Regions from separate parts of the Alicyclobacillus tolerans genome, predicted to be linked through region 1. Evidence: riboswitches for the same ligand, from Rfam matches in the RefSeq annotation. Region 1 holds a riboswitch; the other holds the start of a gene.
What was found. A riboswitch is a leader RNA that binds a small molecule or an ion and turns the genes downstream of it on or off. The one in region 1 is predicted to bind cobalamin.
Positions count from the first base shown of each region.

Region 1 (3,149 bases):
GAGCACTTCATACACTAATCCCGCCATGCCGTACACACCAGCATCTCCACTTGAAATCACAGCTACAACCTGACCATGAACAGCCAAATCTACCGCCTTTTGTGCCCGACTGACTTCTTCCGTCATACCTGTGCGGACAATCTCTTGATGAGTCAATAAGTCACGAATTAAATCGACATACGTGTTATACCCAATAATGACTTCACTTTCCTGAATTGCCTCGCGAGCTCGTACAGTGATATGTTCAAAGCTGCCTGGTCCAAATCCAACAATCAAAATTTTACCTTCCATATGATTCCCTCCTCTCCAGTCATTGAGCTATCTCTACAGAAGGTTGAAACCATTGCAACTTCTCCCGCATTCTGACCACATCGCCAACCACTATGACTGCTGGAGCCTGCAAACGAGCTTCTTCTACCAAGAGACAGATGTTTTCAAGTGTTCCTGACACGACTTGTTGCTTGATCGTTGTTCCCCATTGAATAATTGCAACGGGTGTTTCTGGATGACGCCCACAATCTATCAGTTTCTGGACTATTTCTTGAAGATGTCCCATTCCCATCAAGATAACCATGGTTTGACCTGATAGTGCTACAGCATCCCAAGGTGTTCCTGAAGAATAGAGGCATTCATGACCAGTGAGCACGTGAAATCCCGCAGAAAGTGTTCGATGAGTCAAGGGAATACCTGCGTATGCGGGTACAGCAATAACCGAGCTAATACCTGGAACAATTTCAAACGGGATACCCTGGTCAACCAGAAACTCCGCTTCTTCTCCACCTCTTCCGTACACAAACGGATCGCCCCCTTTTAGACGGGAGACCGTAAGACCTTGCAAAGCTTTTTCCACCAGCAAAGTCTCAATTTCAGTTTGTGGAAGTGTGTGGTGATGAGCTTCTTTGCCTACATAGATCCGCTCCACATGGTTCGGCACAAACGCCATGATTTCTGGAGATACCAGTCGGTCATAGATGACAACTTCCGAACGCTCCAGACATTCTTTCGCTTTTAATGTCAACAACCCAGGGTCACCCGGTCCTGCGCCTATGAGATAAACCATACCTGCCATATTTGCCCTCCTGTAATGAATAGGAAATGGGTTACTCACTATGAACCAACGAATGGTTGTGAGCTGCAGGGTGGGCATGCTCGTGTGAGTGATTGTGATCATGAGCATGTGAGTGATCATGTGAGTGATCATGAGCATGTTCGTGCGCTGCTAGTTTGCGATATTTGCAAAGGTCGCAGTTCATGAACGCTTGCTTTGCAGCTGCTTCTTCTATGCGGTCGATCACGATGTGAAATAGGCGGGAATGCATGCCGAAGTATTCTGCCATCGATAGCGGAATGTCAGGATAAACGGTTTGTAAATCTTGCAGAACACCTTTCATCCGCTTGATAAGGACACCTGTAAACAAGAAGTAAGGAACCACTACTACACGTTTAGCACCGAGCGATACAGCGCGGTGAACACCATCGGGAAGTCTTGGGAAAGTGATTCCTGTAAAACAAACTTCAACACTCAAGACACCCGTCCGTTCCCACAACAAACGAGCTATTTTGTATAAATCACCGTTTGCATCAGGATCGCTACTGCCTCGTCCCATCAAGACAATGGCTGTTTCAGAAATATTCATTTCAGATATAGATGCTGCTTGCTCGGCAAAACGCTCACAGAGCAAGTCGACCATTTGCTCATGAAGTCCAATATTTCTGCCGTATACCATATCGACATGTGGATATTTTTTTCTGGCGTCATCAAGAAATTCGGGGATTTCCAGTTTAACATGCGAAGCAGCGAGTAGAATGACTGGGACTACAACAATACGTTCTGCTCCCTGATGAACACAAGCGTCAATTCCTTGTGGAATAGTAGGTGTGGCCAACTCCAAAAAACATGCTTCAAAATGTTGATCCGGCAATTGATGGCGCATACGTTGGACAAATTCTAGAAATTCTTCATTTCCATCCGCATCTCGACTACCATGACCAACAAGTAATGTGATTTCTTTCATTTTTAACCTCCTCAATGTTTTGCAAGCAAGAGGAGAGTTTGCAGAAACTCTTGAATGAAAAAGCACTCTTTCGAATTCGAAAGAGTGCTTGTACACGACAAAAGTCATCCACAAACACCTCCCTATCGACCGTAGGTTCCTGGAGGAAATCTTGCATATTCATGATGCTCGATTCCATCCATGGGTGTTTTAAGAAAAGGCAGGTCTCCTGGCTTAGGATCGTAGCTGTCAATTCCCTTCCCGAGCACATGCTCAGTGGCAATGAATCACAGCTCCCCCTTACAGTGGCGGGACCGCACCGGATTTTCACCGGTTTCCCTCTTAAACTTGTCTGCGAACGAGAATGCTAAAAGCGTGGTTCCTTCATCGTTCCAAACAAAACCTTTTCTTCACTATGCAATTGTCAATCGTCTTCTTATGCATCAAATATAATCTAATCATAGGCGAACTAGTACTCCAATTTCAAGAAGAAAGAGATTTTGAGAATGTTTCTGATGTATCATCAGATAGATGGGGGTTGATTGAAGCTTTTGATAGATAGAATTGACACTTTCGACAACCCTCATTTTTGGCGCACAGAGGTAGAAAAAAACGCTTCCTCTCTAGAAACAAGCACCTTATCTTGAGGAAAAAATTTTTTAAAATAATGTGCCACTTGAAGATGCAAATCGCTTTTGTACCAATCTATGAATCCATGTTCTTGAAATAACTGAGGCATCCCTAGTCTCTCTGAACGTTTGCCAAGAGAACCATCGCCTATACTCAACGTATCTATCCAAACGCGATCGACCCATCCATTTAACAATTTGGGAAAATCTGGTGTAAAGGGCAAAACAGGAGAAATGGCGGCTTGCGTTGATATTCCAGCTTCATGAATTTCTCGTAAGGCTTCCAATCGCCGTTGAATTCCCGGCGCTAAAGGAGCAAAAATTCGCTTCACATCCTCCCGATCCGTTTCCAGGGTCATAGATACCCAAACCTCACATTTCTCATTCAGTTGAACTAATAAATTTAAATCCCTGGTCACTAGCGGTCCACGCGTTTGTATTTGCAAAAAATCGGGTGGATTTTCTACCATTTGCTCCATAACAGAGCGTGTAATTTGAGCATCCCGTTCTATGGGTTGATAGGGAT
Region 1 is NZ_JBMGNK010000002.1:2,612,413-2,615,561, forward strand. It holds gene cobJ (precorrin-3B C(17)-methyltransferase) at 1-291, opposite strand, end outside; gene cobA (uroporphyrinogen-III C-methyltransferase) at 311-1,069, opposite strand; gene ACOJUR_RS13365 (sirohydrochlorin chelatase) at 1,101-2,015, opposite strand; cobalamin riboswitch at 2,197-2,375, opposite strand; gene ACOJUR_RS13370 (SPL family radical SAM protein) at 2,578-3,149, opposite strand, start outside.

Region 2 (3,149 bases), 230 kb from region 1:
CAACAATTTAATCATTTTGGCAATTGCATCAGGCTGCGGATAGCAGACACAGCCCTGAAACGCTCGTTGGCTGTTCTCTGTCAAGCGACGGGCTATCTCTTTACTGTTAAACACCGCAGGAACCTCCTTTAGCCATAACACCACATTCATTCTCTTTAGTATATCCCTTCATCGTACTGCTGACAAAAATTTTCGGACTCTTGCATTTGACTTGGTGATGGTTTTTTGACGGCATACAAAAAACCTGCCAACAGTAACCCTGCTAAAATTGGATTCACCCAGGGAGAAATCGTGCGCCCACTTAGAAACAGAAAGGCTACGAGCAAGATGAGCAAGTAAAAAGATGTGAACGAAGAAAACATCAGCATGATGCGATGAGAATGTTTTCTATCCCTTTTTTCATGCAGTTGATCGCGATGATGCATTCGCCATAGAAATACAGTCGCTGTGATGTTGTCCAGCATAAATTCGAAAATAAGGAAAAACCCGGCGGTTGACAAGACAATACTAAAAAAGACATTCAGCGAATGGACAAACAATTGTAAGGCCATTACCGCCCACGCCGCCATAAGTACCACTGCCGTAGCCAAAGATGGCGCCTGGCGAGAATTCAACTTGGCAAATCGTCGGGACAATAACCCATCACGCCCCATGGCATACACACCACGAATCAAAATATAAGCCGTCAACCAGAGCGAACCTGCCGTTGAGGCGAGAATAGGAACCAACATCCAAATGGTAGCGTGAGGTATTGTGGTGGGTAAATAATGAATCCAGGTAACCAACGGATCGGCAGAACCAGCAAGAGCATTGCCAGGAGTTTCCCATATCATCATGGGCACAAACAATAAATAGATAGCTAAGGCAAAAAGTGCGCCAATCATTCCACCAACACCAGGATCGCGATTGGGCTGAGTGGATTCTTCGGAAGCATAGCTGTCAATTTCCCATCCGTCCATAATGGTGCTGGCCACAATCATGGTTAGAAAAATACCTCCGACGGGAGAATGCTCGACAGGCAAGGACGGATGCGCATGCGGCCAAGCCATGATGCCCAATATGGCAAACAGGATAAGAAAGAAAATTTCAACAGCAAAAAACACCTGAGTAATCAGCGCAGTTGGACGCGCTCCAGAAAGCAACGGGAGCATGGCTACTCCTATCCAAAAAGAACCCACCAAAAATTCAAGCAACGGCTGGTTTACACCGTGAGGGTAGATAAGCGCCAAAGTATATTGGGCGGCAGGAACCAGGATGGGAGGAATCGAGCTAAAATAGGCGAGCAATAAAATCCAGCCTTGAAAACGTCCAATCCGTTTGCCAAGAACTCGAGTCGACCAATGATATGAAGCCCCTGCGCTAGGAAAATGACGATTGAGGGTGCGAAATGTGAAAGAGGATACAATAAACGGAATGGCAATCAGCAAAATCGCCAGCAAACTATAGATGCCGCTATAGCCAATCATAATACCTGTTGTGGCAGAAATACTGAAAGCAGGAGCAACGCTGGAAATGGATAAACTGCTTAAATCCAAAAGGTTAAATGTTTGCCGCAGACGCTGACCGCGTTTTTCTGGCATAGACATATAGACACCTCTCCCTATCGACCGTAGGAACGGCAAATGTAACAGGCCAACAGGCAGGTCTCCTGGCTTTGGTTCTTCACGCGCATCCGCCTTCCCAGACAAATCCAGTGGCTTCATGGAAGACGCGCTCCCCATTCACAGTGGCGGGACCGCACCGGATTTTCACCGGTTTCCCTTTTCAACCCGTACAAAAACGGGTACCTGGGCCTTTTCTATTCATTTCAAATGTTTTCCCTTTCGCATACACGAGATAAGCGAAGGTATTGGGGACAAACCCTTCTCATCTTATCTGTTTTTTTCTTTTGCGTCCATGTTTTTTTCGAATAGCTGTAAAAGCGCAAATGCTTTACACTATGGATGAGTCATCTATGCCCCTATTTACGGGGGATACGAAAGGAGTCTCTAGTCATGAATTTGGAAGCTTATTTAGAGGCAAACGAAAAAGAACATTTACAACAATTATTTGATCTTCTCCGCTTCCCTAGCATTTCAGCACTTTCTGCACACAAAAATGATGTGCTGGCTTGCGCGGAATTTATTAAAAATCATTTAGCCAATCTGGGTTTCGAAAATGCAGAGTTGTTACCGACAAAGGGAAATCCCGTCGTCTATGCCGACTGGTTGCATGCTCCTGGTCAACCCACTGTGCTTGTCTATGGTCACTACGACGTGCAACCTGTCGATCCACTGCCTCTATGGACAACTCCGCCATTCGAACCAGAAATTCGCGATGGACGAATTTTTGCGCGTGGTGCTACAGATGACAAAGGACAAACCTTCTTACATTTCAAAGCCTTGGAAGCACTCTTTCAAACAGAAGGCAAACTGCCAGTGAACATTAAATTTTGCATTGAAGGCGAAGAAGAAATCGGTAGTGCCCATCTTCCGGATTTCTTAGAAAAAAATGCAGAACGCTTTCAAGCTGATGTTCTGCTCATCTCTGATACAGGCATGATTGCTCCTGGACGACCAACCATATGCTATGGATTGCGCGGACTGGTTGCCTTTGAATTACATGTAGAAACGGCCAAGCGTGATTTGCACAGCGGCGAGCACGGTGGCGGCGTACCCAATGCAATTCACGCTCTAGCTGAATTAATCGCTTCTTTCCATGACGCCGAAGGGCGAATTACAGTAGACGGATTTCACGACCAAGTAACCTCGGTAACCGCGGAAGAATTACAAGCTTTTCGCGATCTCGGTCACGATGATGAAGCTTACCGTACGTCACTCGGCCTGCCAGCCTTACATGGCGAACCGGGATTCAGTACATTGGAACGCCTCTGGGTGCGACCAACCTTAGAAGTGAACGGTATCTATGGTGGATTTCAGGGTGAAGGCACCAAGACCGTCATTCCCCGCGAAGCACATGCAAAACTCACTTGCCGAATTGTTCCGGATCAGACGCCAGAACATATCTACCAGACGATTGAAAGACATATTGAAAAGCACACCCCTAAAGGTGCGCGCGTCACATTGACCCGTCAAGATTCAGGCCGCCCCTACGTAACTCCATTCCATCACCCTGCGATTCAATGGGCTGCTAAGGCATATGAAAAAGCG
Region 2 is NZ_JBMGNK010000002.1:2,839,800-2,842,948, forward strand. It holds gene epsC (serine O-acetyltransferase EpsC) at 1-114, opposite strand, end outside; gene ACOJUR_RS14525 (APC family permease) at 156-1,586, opposite strand; cobalamin riboswitch at 1,620-1,806, opposite strand; gene ACOJUR_RS14530 (dipeptidase) at 1,995-3,149, shown strand, end outside.
Region 2: linked by a shared signal. The riboswitch ahead of ACOJUR_RS14525 (APC family permease) and the one ahead of ACOJUR_RS13365 (sirohydrochlorin chelatase) in region 1 are both predicted to bind cobalamin.